DNA from 3 places in the Psychrobacillus sp. FSL K6-1267 genome. Region 3 is predicted to be linked to each of the others. Evidence: riboswitches for the same ligand, from Rfam matches in the RefSeq annotation. Region 3 holds a riboswitch; each other region holds the start of a gene.
The links. Region 3 has a riboswitch for S-adenosylmethionine ahead of MHB55_RS15180 (methionine ABC transporter ATP-binding protein). Riboswitches for the same ligand answer to the same signal wherever they lie in the genome.
Positions count from the first base shown of each region.

Region 1: another riboswitch for S-adenosylmethionine. It lies ahead of MHB55_RS02445 (methionine biosynthesis PLP-dependent protein); the one in region 3 lies ahead of MHB55_RS15180 (methionine ABC transporter ATP-binding protein).
Region 2: another riboswitch for S-adenosylmethionine. It lies ahead of MHB55_RS00950 (O-acetylhomoserine aminocarboxypropyltransferase/cysteine synthase family protein); the one in region 3 lies ahead of MHB55_RS15180 (methionine ABC transporter ATP-binding protein).

Region 1 covers NZ_JBBOOR010000001.1:497,119-504,483, reverse strand. Annotated here, with positions in the region: gene MHB55_RS02455 (ABC transporter permease) at 1-942, opposite strand, end outside; gene MHB55_RS02450 (ABC transporter ATP-binding protein) at 1,188-2,930, shown strand; SAM riboswitch class I at 3,000-3,104, shown strand; gene MHB55_RS02445 (methionine biosynthesis PLP-dependent protein) at 3,272-4,390, shown strand; gene metC (cystathionine beta-lyase) at 4,399-5,583, shown strand; gene MHB55_RS02435 (5-methyltetrahydropteroyltriglutamate--homocysteine S-methyltransferase) at 5,580-6,686, shown strand; gene MHB55_RS02430 (hypothetical protein) at 6,847-7,149, shown strand; gene MHB55_RS02425 (DUF6019 family protein) at 7,197-7,365, opposite strand, start outside.
Region 2 covers NZ_JBBOOR010000001.1:177,188-184,552, forward strand. Annotated here, with positions in the region: gene MHB55_RS00920 (lysoplasmalogenase) at 1-192, opposite strand, end outside; gene MHB55_RS00925 (RDD family protein) at 416-826, opposite strand; gene MHB55_RS00930 (M3 family oligoendopeptidase) at 854-2,551, opposite strand; gene MHB55_RS00935 (DUF2087 domain-containing protein) at 2,706-3,455, shown strand; gene MHB55_RS00940 (YdcF family protein) at 3,613-4,200, opposite strand; gene MHB55_RS00945 (glycerol-3-phosphate acyltransferase) at 4,214-4,855, opposite strand; SAM riboswitch class I at 5,001-5,116, shown strand; gene MHB55_RS00950 (O-acetylhomoserine aminocarboxypropyltransferase/cysteine synthase family protein) at 5,237-6,529, shown strand; gene MHB55_RS00955 (homoserine dehydrogenase) at 6,653-7,365, shown strand, end outside.
Region 3 covers NZ_JBBOOR010000001.1:2,939,345-2,946,709, forward strand. Annotated here, with positions in the region: gene MHB55_RS15165 (nuclease-related domain-containing protein) at 1-747, opposite strand, end outside; gene MHB55_RS15170 (MetQ/NlpA family ABC transporter substrate-binding protein) at 1,094-1,897, opposite strand; gene MHB55_RS15175 (methionine ABC transporter permease) at 1,911-2,579, opposite strand; gene MHB55_RS15180 (methionine ABC transporter ATP-binding protein) at 2,572-3,597, opposite strand; SAM riboswitch class I at 3,689-3,793, opposite strand; gene MHB55_RS15185 (thioredoxin family protein) at 3,833-4,153, opposite strand; gene MHB55_RS15190 (toprim domain-containing protein) at 4,165-4,515, opposite strand; gene gcvH (glycine cleavage system protein GcvH) at 4,592-4,972, opposite strand; gene MHB55_RS15200 (arsenate reductase family protein) at 5,045-5,407, opposite strand; gene MHB55_RS15205 (acyl-CoA dehydrogenase family protein) at 5,897-7,365, opposite strand, start outside.

The DNA.
Region 1 (7,365 bases), 2.4 Mb from region 3:
GAATATAAGCCCTTGCCAAAAGTTTGGTATGGACAATCCAATTAAAGCAATGAACATAAAGGCATAATCTAAGAAGGAGTTTTGTCTAGTTGCAGATATAATTCCTACAGGAATTGCTATTACTACTGCCATTAATAAAGAGAAGATTGCAATCATTAATGTAACTGGGAACTTATTGGCAATACTTGTTGCAACATCCTCATTACCTGTAAAGGATGCTCCTAGATCAAAGGTTGCAATTCCTTTTATTGTATTCCATAGCTGATTGAGATAAGGCAAGTCTAACCCATGCATTTGATTGAACGCAGCCATCTGTTCCTTAGTGGCACTTTCTCCTAAAAGGTTAGCAGCTGGATCAAAAGGCGATAAATATAAAATGGTGAACACCAAAACCGATACGCCTGTTATAACAAAGATACTCATGATCAATCTTTCAAAAATAAATTTACTAAACGCATTACTATAAAGACCCAATAAAATATACATCAGTAAGCCAGGAATAAACGAAACAATTAGAAATGCAGTATTCTCTAATAAACCTAAAAAATATGTTGTATAAGTGAGTGGCTTAGTACCATTTAACTCATGTATTTCATTCATTTCATTGTATACAAGCTTTTCTACTCTATCTTCCACGAGTTTATTTATTTCTACTGTCATTTTTTCTTCATTAATTTTTTCATTAAAAAAGGCATGCTTTCGTTCATACTGCTCCTTAAACTCCTCGTATAGCTCCTCTTTTATCCCCCTTGCCACAAGTGAAGACTTTAGATCGCTATTTAAGGAAGAACTAGGATCCTTCTGCTTTTTTAGGTAAAAAAGTAGAAAGGTTATTATATGAACTGGCAAGCCAAGTAAAAATAATAAGATTCTAAAGAAAGAATGATGTTGTAGTCTTCCATAGGTCAAACTTAGTGCGTTGGAAGAAGATTTTCTTCCCATACCAAATACCCCCTCCCTATATTGTATAAATCCGAGTGGTATAGTATAGTATAGATTCGAACTACTATTAAGTCAACGCAAATAATTTGGTTCTATTAAGCGTAGGGTTAAATGCGCCATAATTGTGCGTGTTTAGTCTTCTTTTTTGTAGAAACCGCTCATATTACTTAAAATATACGCTCTCTACTGAAAGAGCATGAATCATAAATAATAAATTGAAGATTTTAATCAGATAGGTGGTTTTCATGGAAACTATTTTAAAAGTAAAAGATTTACAGATTTCTTTTTTAACAAACGACAATGAATTTGAGGCTGTTCGAGGCGTAAGCTTTGAAGTAAGAAAAGGAGAAACACTTGGCATTGTAGGAGAATCAGGTAGTGGAAAAAGTGTCACTGCCCGCTCCATCATGCGCCTGCTGCCTTCTCCCCCCTCCTTCATGAAAAATGGCTCCATTGAATTTTTAGGAGAATCTCTTGAGACAAAAACTGAAAAGGAAATGGAGAGTATTAGAGGAAGAGACATCAGTATGATTTTCCAGGATCCCATGACATCTTTAAACCCTACCATTCGAATTGGCCCACAGATTGCAGAAAGTCTTATCAAGCACCAGCAGCTTTCTAAAAAAAAGGCAAAGAACCAAGCAGTTGAAATCTTGAAGCTAGTAGGCATTAAGAATAGCGAAGAGCGCTACAACCAGTATCCTCACGAATTTTCAGGTGGTATGCGCCAAAGAGTTATGATCGCTATTGCACTTGCCTGCAAGCCAACGCTATTAATAGCAGATGAACCGACAACTGCACTAGACGTTACCATTCAGGCTCAGATTTTGAATTTAATGAAGGATATGCAGCAAAGATTTGGCACCTCCATTATTTTAATCACTCATGATTTGGGTGTAGTTGCAGGTATGTGCGATCGAGTGGCAGTTATGAAAAATGGCGAAATTGTAGAAACCGGGACAACTGAAAAGATATTTGAAAATCCTCAGCATGACTATACAAAAAAATTATTAAATGCACTTCCTCGTTTAGATGAAAGGAAGAAACCCAAGAGACCACCGCTTCGTTCCATTGGTTTAGAAAATGGCAAGCCGTTATTAGAGGTCAAATCTTTAAAGCAGCATTTCCAATTAGGCAAAGGGAATGTGCTGAAGGCCGTGGATGATATCAGCTTCTTCATCAAACCTGGAGAAACCCTTGGACTTGTAGGAGAATCTGGCTCAGGAAAATCAACTACCGGTCGGTCCATTCTTCGGTTACATGAGCCTACGGATGGAGATGTGCTTTATCAGGGAATCGCCATCAACCGTTTGAGTAAAAGTGAATTAAAAACGATGCGACGACATATGCAGATTATCTTTCAGGATCCGTATTCTTCCTTAAATCCTCGTTTAAAGGTGTTAGATATTATCGGCCAGGCATTAGATATTCATCGTTTGAGCAAAAATGCAGAGGAAAGAAAACAACGTGTAGAAGAGTTACTAAAAATGGTAGGGTTGGATTCCTCCCATGCCATGCGTTATCCACATGAGTTTTCAGGTGGACAACGACAACGAATCGGCATTGCCCGAGCACTGGCAGTAGAGCCTGACTTTATCGTCTGTGATGAACCACTATCAGCTTTAGACGTTTCTATACAGGCACAAATTGTAGAACTACTAGAGGATTTACAGCATAGACTAGGTCTAACTTACCTTTTCATCGCACATGATCTATCTATGGTTAAGCATATTAGTGATCGGGTAGCGGTGATGTATGCTGGTAAAATTGTGGAGCTTGCGGAAAGTGAAGAGCTTTATTCTAACCCACAACATCCTTATACAAAATCCCTATTAGCAGCAATCCCTATTCCTGATCCTAAGGTAGAAGCTAAGAAAAAAAGGAAGCTTTTGGAGGAATCAAATGTAGAGGATAGATATCAATTGAAGCAATCTAAGCTTGTGGAAGTTTCCTCCGGTCACTGGGTAGCAATTCCAAATGTGAAATAACTCTTGAATTTATATTCATCCCATGATAAACTTACTTATCGCTAAATTTTGAAAATTATATATTTTTATTTCTTATCAAGAGAGACGGAGGGATTGGCCCTATGATGTCTCAGCAACCAGCCATTATAGGTGTGGTGCTAAATCCAATAGACATTTTTGTCTTGAAGATAAGAAGAATGACTTCAATCTATATTGGGGGTTCTCTTCTTATGAAGAGAGCCCTCTTTTTATTTGGCAAAATGCTTCTATTCTATATTTATCCTGAATTTTTTTATCTTAGAGTCTACTTTGTGATTTATTTTAGAAATGTTGAACCTATTAATAATAAGAGGTGAATAACAATGTCCAAAACTCACATTAATACACAATTAGTTCAATTAGGTAATCATTGTGATCCAAAAACTGGAGCAGTTAATCCTCCTATCTATTTATCCACAGCCTATAAACATCATGGTCTTGGCCAATCTACCGGCTATGACTATACTCGAACTAAAAACCCTACACGAGCTATTTTAGAGGAGGGAATAGCCAAGCTAGAGCAAGGCGATACAGGATTTGCCTGTAGTTCGGGAATGGCAGCCATTCAATTGGTCCTTTCCCTTTTCCGTTCAGGTAATGAATTGATTGCCCCAGAGGACTTATATGGAGGTACTTATCGCCTTTTCAATCAATATTCTGACTCCTATAATATTAGGACTATTTATAGTAAATTTACCTCTTACGTAGAGGTGGAATCTCTTATTACCAAAAATACGAAGGCAATCTTTCTTGAAACACCTACTAATCCGTTAATGCAAGAGATTGATATTCAGCTATACGCGGAGTTAGCTAAGAAGCATGAGTTACTTTTAATTGTGGATAATACCTTCTTAACTCCTTTTTTACAGAGGCCAATAGAACTTGGCGCAGACATTGTCATACATAGTGCTACTAAATATATCGGAGGTCACAATGATGTACTGGCTGGGTTGGTTGTATCAAAAGGCATTAAATTGGGCGAGAAATTACAGGCTAACCATAACGCAGCAGGTGCAGTCCTTTCACCATTTGATTCATGGCTGTTGATACGTGGTTTAAAAACTCTCCATCTAAGAATGAAACAGCATGAAGCAAACGCAAAGAAGTTAGTAAAATTTTTAGAGCAACAGCATTTAATAAAAGATGTTCTCTATGCAGGCAAGGGTGGCATGCTCTCCTTCCGTCTTCAAAGAAGCGAACTGGTAGGTCCTTTTTTAGAAAAGCTAAAGTTAATCATATTTGCTGAAAGTCTTGGTGGTGTGGAAAGCTTCATTACTTACCCTGCCACTCAAACACACGCAGATATACCAGAATCTGAACGGATTGCTCGGGGAGTAGATAATAGTTTATTAAGGTTTTCTGTTGGTATTGAGGAAGCGGAAGATTTAATCAATGACCTAAAGCAAGTATTTGTAGCTTTAGAGAAGGAGGTTATTGTTTAATGGAGTCTATTCATCAACAACTTGAAACTAGTTTAATTACTGCTTCAACTCGAGGTAATTATGAAAGAAGAACCGGTGCTGTGAATGTTCCAATCTATTTATCTTCTACCTTCCATCAGGAAAGTTTGGATAGCTTCGGCCCCTTTGATTATAGTCGGTCTGGTAATCCAACCAGAGAAGCATTAGAAAAAACCATAGCAGAGCTAGAGGGTGGTACGCGAGGATTTGCTTTCGCTTCTGGTCTGGCAGCGATATCAACCTCTTTAATGCTGTTATCTGCCGGAGACCATATAATCATGACGGAGGACGTTTATGGTGGCACCTTTCGCTTTGTGACAGAGGTTTTACCTCGCTTTGGTATAGAGCATTCTTTTGTTAACCTTTCTAATTTAGATGCTGTTGAGCAGGCAATTCAGTCCAATACCAAACTAATATATATAGAAACTCCCTCAAATCCGAGAGTAGGTATAACTGATATTGCCGGTATTGTAGACATAGCTAAAGCCAATAATTGTCTAACCTTTTTAGACAATACCTTCATGACACCACTCTACCAAAGGCCGCTCGAATTAGGTGTAGACGTTGTTTTGCATAGTGCAACTAAGTTCTTGTCTGGACATAGTGATATCATTGCCGGCCTTGCAGTTACAAAGGATGAGTTGCTTGGTAGCAAGTTAGGTTTTCTTCAAAATTCCTTTGGAGCCATACTGGGTGTTCAAGATTCCTATACACTCATACAGGGCATTAAAACAACAAGTGTGCGCTTCGAAAAATCTACGGAGACGGCTATTAGTTTGGTCAATTATCTAGCAAATCACCCATTAGTGGAGGAAGTTTTCTATCCTGGATTATCATCTCATCCAGGACATGAAATTCATAAAAAACAGGCGGCCAGCTCTGGTGCTATATTTTCCTTTCGTTTGCCAGGCAAGGCAGCTACAAAAATATTTGTTGAAAATCTAAGAATACCTGTTTTTGCAGTAAGTTTGGGTGGAGTAGAATCTATTCTCTCCCACCCCGCTACTATGTCCCATGCAGCAATGCCTAAGGAGGAACGAGAAAAGCGTGGAATTACTAATGGACTGCTTCGCTTTTCGGTTGGGCTTGAACATGTGGATGACCTGTTAGCAGACTTTGAACAATCATTGGAAATAGTTACTACACATTATAAAGAAAGTAGGAGTTTAATATGACCAATCAATTACTAGTAAAAGCACCCTTCAAAGCAGATCATGTAGGAAGTTTCTTAAGACCAGAACGCTTAAAAAAAGCGCGAGCTCAATTTGAAGAGAAAGAGATAACTTTAGAGCTGCTAACTCAGATTGAAAATGAAGAAATTATTAAACTGGTTGAAAAACAGAAAGAAGCTGGGTTACTTTCCATTACAGACGGCGAATTCCGTCGTAAATGGTGGCATTTCGATTTCTTAGGAGGACTAGATGGTGTAGAGTTTTATGAACCCGATAAAGGCTTGTCTTTTAAGGGAGTCCAAACAAAAGCTCATGGCATTAAAGTAACAGGAAAAATTGGCTTTAGCACTCACTATATGATAGAGCATTTCAAGTTCTTAAAAGAAGTTGCAGGTGATGCTGTAGTAAAATTCACTATCCCAAGCCCGAATATGCTTTATTATAGAGCAGCATTTGAGGAAGGTGTGTATAACAACGATGAGGAAATATTAGCCGACTTGATCACAGCTTATCAAGGTTTTATCCAAGCATTATACGATGAAGGCTGTCGTTATCTACAAATCGATGATACTTCCTGGGCAACCTCCTTTTCCGAGGAAGGAATTGCTTCTTTGAAAGACAAAGGATTGTCATTAGAGCAAGCCTTGTCCTTTTCTGCACGAGCTATTAATGAGTCTATTTCAAAAAGACCTGCCGATATGCTAGTGACAATGCATATTTGTCGAGGAAATTTCCGCTCCACGTATATTACGAGCGGCAGCTATGAATTAGTATCAGAAACTATATTCGGTGGATTAGATGTGGATGGATTATTTTTAGAATTTGATGATGATCGTTCAGGTGGCTTTGAGCCATTGCGTCATGTTAACAGAAAAGACCTTTACATCGTGTTAGGGCTGATCACCTCTAAGCACGGCGAACTCGAGGAAGAGGATTTAGTTAAAGCTAGAATAGAAGAGGCATCCAAATACGTACCAATTGAACAGCTTTGCTTGAGCCCTCAATGTGGGTTCTCCTCTACCGAGGAAGGCAACTTATTAACAGAAGATGAACAATGGGCGAAAATTCGCCATGTGGTGAAAATAGCACAGGATGTTTGGAAATAAGTATCCACATGTGGATAACCAAAAAATTAAGCGAGGTTGGTTGGACTAAAGTCCGGCTAACCTCTTTAACTAAAATGAACCTTCCTTAAAGAAGGTTTTTACTTTATTTGTTGGGGTAATTATAGAGTAAGACGGTAACTTCTTTAAGGAGGAATGTATGATGAGTAAACAAGCTTATGAATATACAACAGATGATATTGTAGAGGAAACTGGAGATTATATTTGTGAATCTGGTGTAACTAGAACATTAGAAGAAGGTTCGAAGTTTCCATCATGTCCTGATACAGAAGTAGTTACTTATTGGAAGCGCGCTAATAGTCATTCTCACGCTTCTGGTCAGGAAGTTTTAGAATCTGGTCGATATGTAGACGAAGATGGAGATGAAGCATTTCTGGAGGCTGGAGCAATTTTCCCAAACTGCCCTAAATCCGGTGTTCCTACAACTTGGTCACACGCTGGATAACCAATGAGCTGATACTAGTCTTTTAATAGACAAGTATCAGCTTTTTATTATTTCAAATCATTCCAGTAGCTTTGGGCTTGCACTTCCCTCTCCTGCTGGTTCTTCCTTCTAGCTTCTTCAGAAATTAACAAAGACTCATTGATGCCATTTTTTACACCCCACTTGATAACAAAATATAGCAGGATAGAAACACCCAATATCCAAAGCAGTAATTGC
Region 2 (7,365 bases), 2.8 Mb from region 3:
AAAAAGTCCTAAAATAATGAGTGTTTTATAAATCTTTGGCAAACCAGGCGCTTGATGGAACGCAAATAAAATAATAAGCAGCATAGGAATTAATTTGAACGTGATTTTTAATCCAACTGGATCATGAGGAATCAAGAATATATAGATGATTCCCATTAACGCAATAGCAATGGATAAGATTTTACTCCACATAACTGCACCCCTTTAAATTTGTTATTTACAAATATTTTCCTGATATTGTATGAGGTCCTAGTCTAATAAATTCTATATAACCACACTAAAAGGACTGAGACATGCTGTCCCAGTCCTATACTTCGGACACTAGAGATCAAATCTCAAAAAGCTGAGACCGCTCACCGCTCGGGAACTGCCTCTTCGCTTTTCTAAATTTGCTTGCCGGGGCAGATATAGGCGTTTAATCTTCATAATAAGGAGGATTATGTGTTACATAAGTTCCCCCTATAAAATCATGAAGAGCTCGCTTATCTTCACGTAAACCTACCATGAAGGCACTTACAATGACACCAATACCTAAAGTCAACCCATAAAGAAGCCCTGCGATTAAATCTCTCTTTACCATCGTCCAAATATCTACATTAGATCCGTCTATCTGGACGATTCGAATACCTGTGATTCTTTTACCTACCGTATATCCCACCCAAAAAATAGGTACTGCAAAGGAATAGAATGTCTGACCAATTGTGGTAAGCCAAGTATCACCTTCTCCTAAAAATATGAAGCTAATTAGTGATAACGGTATTCCAATAATAATTGCATCTAACAGACTTGCCCAAAAGCGTATCCAAAAACCAGCAGGATTGCTCATAAAGTATAAACCCCTTACTTTCTAATATTAAAGAGCAGCATCGTTTACGCTATTTAAGTAATCTTCAATCGTACCAATAACTGATTCCACGCAACCTTCTTCAAAAGGAGAAATGAGATGAGCTTCCTCTACAAGCTTGGTGAAGGACATAGAGCCTCCTAATTTACAAAGGTGTAAATAATCTCTCCACGCGGCTTCACGATCCTCTCTGGAACGTTTCCAAAATTGGAATGCACAAATCTGCGCCAATGTGTAATCAATGTAATAGAAAGGACTTGCGTATATATGTCCCTGACGGTGCCAGAAGCCACCAGCTTCGTAATAACTGTTGCCATCATAATCACGGTGAGGTACGTAAATTTGTTCAATTTTTCTCCACGTGGCCTTTCTTTCTGCAGGAGTCATTTCTGGATTTTCATATATAGCGTGCTGGAACTCGTCTACAGCTACTCCATAAGGCAAGAAGAGAAGCCCACTGCTTAAATGAGCAAATTTATATTTTTCGGTTTGGTCTTTGAAGAAAAGTTCCATCCAAGGCCAAGTAAAAAACTCCATACTCATCGAGTGAATTTCACAGGATTCGAAGGTTGGCCAAATATATTCCGGAATGCCAATGTTGCGACTAGTATATACCTGGAATGCATGACCTGCTTCGTGAGTAAGAACATCAATATCTCCTGAGGTTCCATTGAAGTTAGAGAAGATATATGGAGACTCATAGTCATCTACAAACGTACAATAGCCGCCAGCTTCTTTCCCTTTTTTAGCTTCTAAATCCATCAAGTCACGATCGATCATAAATTGAAAGAACTCAGCTGTCTCTGGAGATAGCTCTTCATACATTTTCTTCCCATTATCAATAATCCATTGTGGAGAGCCTTGTGGAGTAGCATTCCCTGTTAAGAAGTTAAGTGGTTCATCGTAAAATTTAAGTTTATCTACTCCAATGCGGTTAGCCTGTCTTTCATATAGCTTATTTGCAAGAGGAACAATGTGATCACGTACTTGGTCACGGAATTTTTTAACCATTTCCGCGTTATAGTCGATTCGATTCATACGAACATAGCCAAGCTCAACAAAGTTTTTATAGCCTAGTGTAGTTGCGATTTCATGACGAATTTTAACAAGTTGATCATAAATACTATCAAATTTTTCTTCGTTTTCTTGAAAGAATCCAGCTGAAGCTTCTCTAGCCTTTTTTCTTACTTCACGATCAGTAGACTCCGTAAATTTTCCGAGTTGTGCGAGTGTATATTTTTCCCCTTCAAACTCGACTTCGGCCGATGCAACAAGCTTAGAGTAGTCAGAAGTTAGTTTATTCTCCTTTTGCATTAAACTTATTACCTCTGAAGAGAACCCCTTGATTTGAAAGTCCGCAAGATCAAATAGTTGGCTACCCCATTTCTGTTCCAATACGTTTCTATATGGGGAATTTACTAGAACTTTATAGTATTCCGTTACAAGCTCATCTACCTCAGGGCTAATTTCATCAAAGAAATCTCGTTCTTTTTGATAAAATTCATCGTTTGTGTCAATAGAAGCTCGAATATAAACAAGGTTAGCCTGAGTAGAAAAATTGTTGCGAATTGCATTTATTTCTTCAATCACCGAGTTCTGCTCTTCAACAGATGTTGCTTCCTTCATTTTAGCCAATAGTTCATGAAAAGCCATCTTCATTTCTTGTAAATCTGGTCTCTTATATTTGTATTCCTTAAATGTAACCAACGTATTTCCCCCTATATATATATTAATCTATTCCTTCTAATTGTTTATTATTTTCAGATAAATTGCAACTTATAATTTAACTTGTTTTATTATAGATAATAATATAATATGTTTGTAAATAAATAAACATATTAAGGAGTTGTTTGTATTAGTCATGATAGAAAAATTTTGGGAAGTTACCATTGAAGAGATGAAAAAGGGATACGTGGAAGAAACAAACGTTTTTCAGTGTTTGCTATGTGGGGAACAGATAGAAAAGGGTGTCATCTACCCGGAGAATAATGTGTTATATGAAGCTGAGAAGTTTATGATTCGTCATATCGGCAACAAACATGTGTCAATTTTTGAGTATTTAAGTGGTTTAAACAAAAAGCTAACGGGCTTGACCGAACATCAAAACAGTCTGATTCGTCTATTTTTTGAGGGGAAGAGTGATTTAGAGATCCAAAAGGAGCTAGGAATAGGGAGTGCCTCAACTATTCGAAATCATCGGTTTGTTCTAAAGGAAAAGGAAAGACAGGCGAAAATATTTTTAACAATGATGGAACTGTTGAAGGAAAGAGATAATCATGCCCCTGCATTCCTGCCTGTTCACAAGAATGCAACCATGGTGGATGATCGCTACAATATCACGGAAGAAGAACAAGCTGAACTCGAAAGCAAATTTTTTCCCGAGGGGATTAACGGACCAATGCTAAAATTTCCGAAAAAGGAAAAACAAAAGCTTTCAACACTTAGAGTTATTATTCAACGTTTTGAACAAGAGAAAAATTACACTGAAAAAGAAATAAATACGATCTTAAAAAATGTCTATGAGGATTATGTGACGTTAAGACGTTATTTAATCGAGTATGGGTTTTTAGATAGAAAAGATGATGGCAGCACTTATTGGGTGAAGGATTAACGATGAATTAAAAAGAGCCTCAAGTAAACTCTGCAAGAGCTTATAGTGGATAGAAAGATACAGAGGAGAATCGATGTAACAAAGGGAGCTCGGATAAAGAAGTCAATCCGTTCTTTTAGCTAGGGAGAGATTATAATTTTTGCATCTCTCCCTTTTATTATTTTCCAGATACAAAGGTTTTGAGCAAGGCAGCCCTTTCACGTAATCGCAATTTTGACTCTGAAATTTGTGGTGTCTTAGCAGCAACCACATCTGCATTCCATCCTATTCCTTCTGCAATAATCTTTGCCCGTTGTAGATGAAAATCACTCGTAATAATTGTGACAGAGGTAACGCTATCGGGTAGAAGCTGTTGGGAGAACAGAAGGTTTTCATACGTAGAAGTGGATTGATCTTCTACGATTATTCGACTCTCGGGGATTCCATTCTCCATGAGATATTCCTTCATAACCACTGCTTCCTCTATATCCTCGTCCGGTCCTTGTCCTCCAGTCACAACGAGCTTTACATTATGATATGTGTTTGCATATTCTAGTGCAGCCTCTAGACGATATCGTAGTGCAAGAGAAGGAATCTGGCCTTGTTTAACCTTGGCCCCTAACACAATTGCGTATTCATTGGAACCGTTTGCCTTAGGTTTTAATCCATCCTCTAGCCATTTGCTTGTAAGCATCCACATACCGACTCCACTAGTTGCCATTATTATTAAAGGAACTAGCACAATCCACCTCTTTTTTTTGCTCATTTAACCACTCCTTTTACAGTGATGGCTTTTTTTTCTTCATAACAGAGGAAATCTTTACTTCTTCTTTTCGAATTAACCGCTGAACATTCTCTATATGTAAGAACGACGCCATTAGAAATAGAAATCCTGCAACTATGATTGGACCTATTCCATCTGCGGTCCATATAGAGGCTCCTATAAAGATAAGGTAGAAAAAGAATACACCTATCAATAAATAATCAGTCAAAAGTGTGATGCAGATTAACAATAATAGTCCTGCTAATCCAATCGGCCAATGTAACGCTAGCAGTACTCCAATGATGGAAGCTGTGCCTTTACCGCCTTTAAATTTTGTGTAAATAGGAAAGTTATGCCCTAAGATTACAGCAGCACCAGCTATATAAAGCAAAAAATCATGCTCAGAGGTACTAAGTGAGGTCAGCTGCGGAGCAATTAATCTTGCCCCAATAATCATAATTGCGCCTTTTAAAATATCTATGGCTCCTACTAAAACGCCATACTTCCATCCAAGCACTATGGTGGCGTTGGAAGCTCCTGAATTATTTAAGCCTTCTTTTTTTATATTAACACCACTCATCCATTGGGCTAATTTTGATCCATGAATCGAACCAACTAAGTAGCCTATTAAAAGAATGCTAACACTCCAAATAATCATTCTATGACACCCCCAAAAATAATATTCTATCTATTATATTAAACGATTATAAAATGATGAAGTTTCAGAATTTTATATAAAATAACTTGACTTATAAATAACGGAGGATTTATACTGTGTAACAAGATGGAACACTAATCTAATACTCTTATCAAGAGTGGCGGAGGGAATAGGCCCTACGATGCCCGGCAACCACCAAGTTCTTTTACTTGGAAAGGTGCTAAATCCTACAAATTCTTTTATGAATTTGGAAGATAAGAGGAGGAACATGTCAATTTGACCCCTCTTCTTAAGTGAAGAGGGGTTTTTACATTGGCAGTTCTATAATCCTCTCCCGCCTCCAAGCATCCATCTAATCTACTAATAACGGAGGAATTCAAAATGACAAATCTTCAAAAAGAAACACTTCTATTGCATGGTGGACAACAACCGGATCCAGTCACAGGATCAAGAGCGGTACCGATTCACAAAACAACCTCATATGTATTTCAAAACACTGAGCATGCTCAAAATCTATTTGCATTAAAAGAGACTGGTAACATCTATTCCCGAATAACAAACCCAACAGTTGATGTTTTTGAGCAAAGAATTGCATTACTTGAAGGAGGTACTGCCGCAGTGGCCCTTTCATCAGGGATGGCAGCCATTGCATTTTCTATTTTAAATATTGCAGGCGCTGGAGATGAAATTATCGCAGCTGAAAACTTATATGGAGGGACCTTTAATCTTTTTGCTCATACACTTCCTCGCTATGGAATTACTGTAAAGTTTATAGATTCAACGGATCCTGAGAATTTCAGATCAGCAGTTACTGAGAAGACAAAAGGTTTTTTTGCTGAAATTATTGGAAATCCAAGCTTAAATGTACTGGATGTGGAGCAGGTAGCTACCATTGCGAACGAAGTGGGGGTTCCATTACTAGTAGATAATACTTTCGCTACTCCGTTTGGTTCAAATCCAATTGAGCATGGCGCTCATATAGTTATCCATTCGGCGACAAAATGGATTGGAGGTCACGGTACAACAATTGGTGGAGTAGTAGTTGATGGAGGTAACTTCAACTGGAATTCTGAAAAATTCCCGGGCTTTACAGAGCCAGACGTAACCTATCATGGTTTGCGCTACGGAATCGATGTTCCAGGCGTGGCATTTGCTATAAAGCTAAGAGTCCAGTTGCTACGTGATTTTGGTCCTTCTCTAAGCCCAGAAGCAGCTTTCTCCTTTCTTCAAGGATTAGAAACACTTCACTTACGAGTGCCAAGACATAACGAAAATGCCCAGAAAATTGCGGAGTACTTAAATGACAATGAGGAAGTTTCATGGGTTAACTATTTAGGGCTTGAAAGCCATCCTACACATGAACTTGCTAAAAAGTATTTAAAGAATGGATACGGTTCTATTTTGACATTTGGAGCAAAGGGAGGTAGAGAAGCAGGTAGACATATTATCGATAATATAGAGATTTGGTCACATGTAGCAAATGTGGGAGACGCAAAATCTCTAATTATTCATCCAGCTTCCACTACTCACCAACAACTTACACCGGAGGATTTAGTAAAAACAGGGGTTACAGAGGATCTAATTCGCTTGTCTGTAGGCTTGGAGGCAGTAGAAGATTTACAAGAAGCACTCGGAAAAGTACTTTTAGAGAAAACAAATGTCCTCTCTAGATAGAATTTTGTTGTTAATTGAGTGGAAATAGTCTACAATATGTAAAATAGTCAATTAGTTAATTGAAATTTTATTCAAGTACGATTATTTAAATTCAATTGTACAGATTCATTTGGAGGAGACAGCATGGCAAAAATAAAAGCAGCAATCTTAGGATTTGGAACAGTCGGCCAAGGGATTTATCACATTGTGAATGAAAAACGAGAAGACTTAAAAAAGTCATTAGGATTGGACATCGAAATTTGTGCGATTCTCATTAATAATTTAGCTAAAGAAAGACCCGAGACCCCAGGCGTATTAGTGACAGATGACTTTGAGGATATTGAAAATATTCCTGGGCTTCAAGTAGTTTTTGAAGCAATAGTTAACGAAGAGCCGGCTTATAGCTATTTATGTAGAGCGATAGACAAGGGCTGTCACGTCATTACAGCAAATAAGGTCATGTTCTCAAAATATAGTATCCCATTGCAGGAACGTGCAAAGTCACGAGGAGTTTTTGTAGGGTATGAGGCGACCACTGCAGGTGGAGTCCCAATTATTAAGACATTAAAAAATCTACTTCAAGTAAACTCAGTGAAAAAGATTCAAGGCATTTTAAACGGAACGTCCAATTATATTTTGACACAAATGCGTTTAGAAGAATCTCCATTTGAAGATGCGTTAAAAGAAGCACAGTTATTAGGGTATGCGGAGGCAGATCCTTACAATGATATCTCTGGTCAGGATGCATTTCGCAAATTAATGATTTTAAGTGCATTAGCGTTTGGAAAACAGCCTGATTGGAACGAGGTACGTGTAGTAGGTATCGATGAAATTACATTAGAGGATGTGCGTAAAGC
Region 3 (7,365 bases):
TGCACAATACCAGAAATTCTTCACTTTATTCATCCCAACTTGTCCACACTTTTCACATGCGACTCCCAAGATTAAATCACTTGGTTCTATATAGTAATGTTTAGTTAAAGGGAAAAAATCATATGAAGAATTATATTTTAGGATCAGATTCTTTATCTGGCTGAGCTTAGAATTGGTAACAGTCGAGGGTTTATTTTGGAGTTTTCGAAGGAACGAATATAGATCTTTCTTATAAAGGATTGTTGTCTCATTTGTGGTGGTTTTTACATAGCTATTCTTAGAAGTAAAAACAATTGCTCCGAATACTGGAATCGAGAGGTTATTATGGGAGAAGAAATTAGATAGTAAGTAGATGTACTCATTTAACTGGTTAACGGGACAAGGATATTTTTTTATCTCTCCATTATCCTTAGTTTGTACTAATTGAGAGGGATTTACCTGAAATTCAAGCTCTCCTATAATATTTTTTACTTCAAGCACAATTGCACCAAATGGAGTTAATAAAATATAATCAATTTCAAATAACTTTTCTGTACGAATCATTATTTTATGAAACAAATAATAATTGTAAGGTAGATGCATCCTCTCTAATTCTCTATAAACCATTTCCTCTCCATAATCTCCTGCCATCGTTGTTTGAATTTCCATACCGATTTTGGAATAGAGCGGGTGCTTCATAGGCAGCCTGTTTAATAATAATTTCATTGCCTTCAGTTGTTGCGATTCAGTATATTTTTTAATAATCAATAGTCATCACCTCCCTATCAGATTAGCAAAATGAATAGAATAAAGATACCCTTATTTTGGAATTTTAGATTGGTAGATGATGTTTCTGAGTTAGGGGCACTTTTCTTTGATTTAGGAGACAGTTTCTCTCGTTTAGGAGCGGTTTCCACCTTTTTAGGAGACATTTCCAACAATTTAGGGGCGACACTCTTAGTGAGGGGCGCTTTTCTTTGATTTAGGAGACAGTTTCTCTCGCTTAGGAGCGGATTTCACCTGTTTAGGAGACACTTCCCAACCAGTTAAGGACACTAACTCCGCTCAATCATAAAAAAAAGCAAGCACACGAGGTGCTTGCTCACTTATCTTATTATTTTACTGGAACAACTGAACCTTTCCATTCTTCCAATATAAAGTCTTGAATTTCTTCTGATTGTAATGCTTCTACTAGTGCTTTGATGCGCTTGTCGTCCTCGTTACCAGCTTTTACAGCAATTAGGTTAACATACGGAGATTCTGAGTCTTCAATAGCGATTGCATCTTCTAATGGATTTAGGCCAGCGTCGATTGCATAATTGGAGTTGATCAATAATGCATCACCCTCTTCATTTTCATATAACTGAACCATTAAGGCCGCTTCGTAGTTAGGATCAAATTCTAGGTTTTTAGGATTATCTACGATGTCTCCAATTTCGGCAGTTGTTTTATCTATTCCCTCTGCCAGGGTAATTAGACCTTCTGCTTCTAGCATCGCTAACACGCGTCCATGGTCAGCTACAGAGTTACTCATTAGAATAGTTGCTCCCTCAGGAAGTTCGTCAATAGAAGCATATTTTTTAGAGTAAAGACCAATTGGCTCAATATGGATTCCGCCAGCATTTGCGAAATCATAATCGAAATCTTTCATTTGAGATTCTAAGTATGGAGCATGTTGAAAATAATTGGCATCTAGATCTCCAGAATCTAGGTCTTTATTTGGTAGTACATAGTCTTGATAGGTTTCAATTTGAAGCTCAATACCTTGTTCTTCTAAGATAGGTTTTACCTGTTCTAAAATTTCTGCGTGCGGTACGTTGGATGCACCAACAACTAATTTATCGCTATCCTCGTCTCCACATGCAGCAAGCGTTAATGCACTAGCAGATAATAAAACTCCAGCCAATAATTTTTTCATCCCAATCTCTCCCTTATCGTTTATCTATTTTTGTAGTAATGATGTCACCAATCCATTGGATAATGAACACGATGATTAATATTAAAATAGTAGCTACGAGTGTGACATCCCCGCGACCACGTTGGAAACCATCTAAAAAGGCTAGATTCCCTAATCCTCCCGCTCCAATGATTCCTGCCATAGCTGTATAACCAACTAGTGAAATACAAGTTACGGTTATACCAGACACTAAAGCTGGCATAGATTCAGGCAATAAAACCTTCCATATAATAGTTGTGGTTTTAGCACCCATAGATTTTGCAGCCTCTAAAACGCCTTTATCAATTTCTCGTAAAGCAATTAAAACCATGCGAGCATAAAATGGAGCAGCTCCAATCACTAATGCTGGGAAAGCAGCATTCGGACCACGCATCGAGCCCATCAACAGTGTTGTAAGTGGGATCAATAAAATAATTAATATAATAAATGGGATAGAGCGGAATATATTTACTACCGCACCCGTTAACCAATTTGCCAATTTATTCGCCCAAGCCTGATGTGGGCTTGTCAAAAATAATAAAAGTCCTAAAATTAGTCCAAAGATTGCTGTGAGTACCGTAGAAACTGCTGTCATATACAGGGTTTCTAGAGTAGCGTCCCACATTTTAGGCCAATCAACATTTGGAAATAACGATTCAATCATTGTTGATCACCTCAGTGTTTACTTTTTGCGAGTGGATAAATTGTATTGCATCCTCCACGGCTTGGTCATTTCCATCGATTTGAAGAATTAGTGTACCGAAAGCTCCACTCTTCGTATGAGAGATGTTACCTTGCACAATATTAACTTCTAAATCAAACTGTTTGATTAATCTTGAAAGAATTGGCTGCTCTGTGGTTTCACCGACAAAAACGAGCTTGACTAGCTTACCATTTGGATAAAGCTGGACTAGTTTTTGAATCGTTTGCACTGGCTGGTTGGAATCAGAAATTTGAGAGACGAAACGTTTAGTAATAGCCTGTTGTGGCTTTTGGAAAACCTCTAGCACATCTCCCTCTTCTACAACTTGCCCATTTTCCATAACAGCTACTCGGTTACAAATCTTTTGAATAACTTGCATTTCGTGTGTAATCAATACAATTGTTAATCCTAGTTTTTCGTTGATGCTGACTAGTAGGTCTAGTATTGAATCGGTCGTTTCAGGATCAAGAGCAGATGTTGCCTCATCACAAAGCAATACCTCTGGTCCATTAGCTAAAGCCCTAGCAATTCCTACACGCTGCTTTTGCCCACCAGATAATTGTGAAGGATAAGAATCTCCTCTGCCCTCTAGACCAACAAGGTTCAAAAGCTCCTCTACTCTGGCTTTTCTTTTGTCCTTCGGAACTCCAGCAATTTCTAGAGGAAATGCTATATTTTCAGCGACTGTTCTCGACCATAAAAGATTGAAATGCTGGAAGATCATACTTACCTTTTGACGGAAGCCACGGAGCTTCTCCTCATTTATGGAAGTAATCTCTTGCCCATTCACAACTATTTGGCCGACAGAAGGTTTTTCTAAGCCATTCAATAAGCGGATCAATGTACTTTTACCGGCTCCGCTATAACCAATAATCCCAAATATTTCTCCACGCTGTATGTCCAGATTTACATTATCAACAGCAACGATTTCTCCTTGCTTTGTAATAAATCTTTTCGAAACTTCCTTTAAACTAATCATGTAAATCTAGCCACCTTTCCTATTAAAAAACCCCTTCTGCAAAAGAGCAGAAGGGGTGTAGGTTATCAATTTCAAATAACACTCATCCATTCTCTCATTTCTCAAAGCTATAGCTTTGCGTGACTTGGCACCATTTCACTTTCGCGACGGTTGCCGGGCTTCGTAGGGCACTTCCCTCCACCTCTCTCAATAAGAGCGACACTATTAAATTATTTTTTCAACACAACGAATGTTATCATAGGATCTTGTTTTCGTCAATAGTTTTTATTGTTTCCAATAGATAGGGTACGGATTGAAACGCATAAATCTTTTTTTCTACCCTGCCATTTTTAGATATTAATAAGCAAGGTACACTTTCAATTTCTTGTTCTATTGCCAAATCACCAAGAAAGTTAATATTTGCTTGGCCAATTGGATCAGAAACCATCTCTTTAATGACGTTTATCATCTTGCTTGCAATCTGACACGTACCACACATAGGGGTATAAATATAAAATAAGGAAAGTGGAGAGTTATCTTTTATGCTTTCCCATTGCTCTTTAGTCCACTCATTCATTACACATCATCCTAAGGCAAAAATTCTTTTTTCACCTTAATATTAACACGTTTTAATATGGATGCCAAAACCTTCGCCGGGGTATTCGCCACTTCACCATACATAGGATTTGTATAGAGGTGAATTGCCTCAGGATATTCCTTCCTGACAACCGAGCGTATTTGTTCGCCAGATTTGTCGGCATCTAGAAAAGCATAAATCGGCAAGCCATCATAAGGGCTTAAAAGCTCCTCCAATTTTACATCGGATATCGTTCCATTTGTACAAATGATTTCTGGAGATTCATCGAGAAGGGTCAACAATTGTAGTTTATCAGACCTTCCCTCGACGAGAATTATTTTATCACTAAATACATGTGCCATTTAGCTTCTCTCCCAACTTGTTACCTTTCCTTTATTATATGAAAAAAACGCCGATTATTAACCGGCGTTTTCATTATTACTCTGCAATTAATTCTTCATACTTTTCTGGAGACAATAAGCTGTCCACTTCTGATAAATCAGAAGGCTCAACAACGATCATCCAAGCATTTTCATAAGGTGATTCATTAACGAATTCGGGGCTATCTTCTAGCTCAGCATTTACTTCCACTACTTTACCGCTAATTGGTGCATATAGTTCCGAAACTGTTTTTACTGATTCAACGCTACCAAAAGCATCTCCTGCTTTAATTTCATCTCCAACTTGTGGAAGTTCAACAAAAACGATGTCTCCTAGTTCTGATTGCGCAAAATGAGTAATACCGATGCGGACATTTCCATCCTCATTTTTAACCCATTCATGTTCAGCTGAGTACTTAAAATCTTTAGGCACGCTCATAAATAAACCCCTCTCAATTAAATATTCCATCTATTTAATATTCACATATTTCCCTAGTAAATACAAGGTACTTTAAGAGGTTTTCCACATGTCCTCAAACTGCTCTTCCTTGAAACCAAGTGTAAGCTTGTTTCCATCATAAACAAGTGGGCGTTTAATAAGCTTTCCATCCGAAGCAAGCAGCTCCAACTGTTCATCCTCCGACATAGTAGGAAGCTTGTCCTTCAGTTGCAATTCACGGTACTTCACTCCACTAGTATTAAAGAACTTTTTAAGCTCATAGTCTCCGTTAGCTACCATCTCTTTTAAAAGTTCTTTTGATGGTGGCGCATCTACAATATGGTGATTCTCGAATTGTACTTGATTGTCTCTCAACCATTTGCTAGCTTTGTTACAAGTACTACATTTAGGATAACCGTAAAATTTTATAGTCATTTAAATCTCACCTTTTTCTTTTTATCATAATAATATTTTGCTGCTCATGCAAGAGGGATCAAACCAAGTTTTAAATTTCAATATTTTATAGTACATTCTATTAATAAGTAAAACCGCTTCTATATAGTTTCCCTTACTAGAATGCAGCTAACTCATTCTTTTCAATTGACCCTTAGGATCAAGCGCAATTAGAGATAGTATTTTGCTGAACGGTCATATATTTTTCTATCCGGTCATAAATCCTTGCTATGCGGTTATAAATATTTTTATCCGGTCATAAAATTGTGCTATCCGGTCATAAAACTGTGCTATCCGGTCATAAAACTGAACTATCCGGTCATAAACTTAATTCCACTTAAAAAGTTGCTGGATTTCGTTGCTAATTATGCTTTTTTGTTATGATTTCTCCTGAGTGATCAATTACTTATGTAAAAAACTGCCCTCAGGAGTCAATAGGAGACTCTTGAGGGCAGTTTTGTTTTTATATGATTAAACTACGAATTTTTCTGCTTCGATTAGTTTTACTGAAGCCTCACGCTTTTTCTCGATTACGTTGTAAGGTGTGTAGCGAGTTAGTTTACGAAGAGCAGAAAGCATCATGCGTAAGTTGTCGCCATCTACAGAAGCTATTAAAGTTTCTTTCGCTGCTGCTTCGATTTCATTGAATGCTTCTTGGCAGAAGATTTGAGTGTATAGAAGCTTTTGAGCTGCTTTTTCTTCTCCACTGCGTCCGATAGCTTTTTCTGTACGAAGTACTGCTGATTCCATAGCGAAAATGTTGTTTGCAATGTTTGCGATGTGTACCAATACTTCTTGCTCGGCTTCTAGCTTAGTTCCGAAGCGTTGAGCAGCCATACCAGCAGCTAAAATACCAATTTTCTTAGCGTTAGCAACTAGTACCTTCTCTTGAGCTAGAGCTTCATCGCCAACTTCTTCTGGCATCATCATTAATAGCTCTTCTTGTAGTCCTTGTGCCTTTTGAAGAAGTGGCAATTCACCCTTCATTGCTTTTTTCAAGAATGTTCCAGGAACGATTAAACGGTTAATTTCATTTGTCCCTTCGAAAATACGGTTAATTCGAGAGTCACGGTAAATGCGCTCTACTTCATACTCTTGCATGAAGCCGTATCCTCCATGTAATTGAACAGCCTCGTCAGCGATATAGTCTAACACCTCTGAACCAACTACTTTGTTAATAGAGCATTCAATAGCATACTCAGCAATTGCAGCTGCAATTTTGCTTCCGTCTTTTTGATCTTCTTCGCTCATTTGGCTCATACGGTCCTCGAAGTAACCAACTGTACGGTAAATCAAGCTTTCAGTAGCATAAAGCTTAGAAGCCATAGTTGCTAGTTTTTGTTTTGTTAAGTTAAATGAAGAAATAGGTGTCTTAAATTGTTGTCGTTGGTTTGAATAAGAAATTGCTAGCTCTAATGCACGTTTAGAACCACCGATTGTACCTACTCCTAATTTGTAACGTCCGATATTAAGGATGTTGAACGCGATAATATGACCACGGCCTATTTCTCCTAATAAGTTTTCAACTGGTACTTCTGCATCTTCTAGGATCAATGTACGAGTAGAAGAAGATTTAATACCCATTTTCTTTTCTTCAGCCCCTACTGAAACGCCTGGGAAAGTTCTTTCTACGATAAATGCAGAGAATTTGTCTCCGTCCACTTTTGCGTATACTACGAACACGTCTGCAAATCCAGCATTAGTGATCCATTGTTTTTCCCCATTAAGTACATAGTGAGTGCCTGCTTCGTTTAGTTTAGCAGTAGTTTTTGCTCCTAGAGCGTCGGAACCTGAACCTGGCTCCGTTAAAGCGTATGCTGAGATTTTATCTCCAGAAGCTGAATTTGGAAGGTATTTTTTCTTTTGTTCCTCGTTACCGAAAAGAACGATTGGTAGTGTACCGATTCCTACATGTGCTCCGTGAGTAATAGAGAATCCGC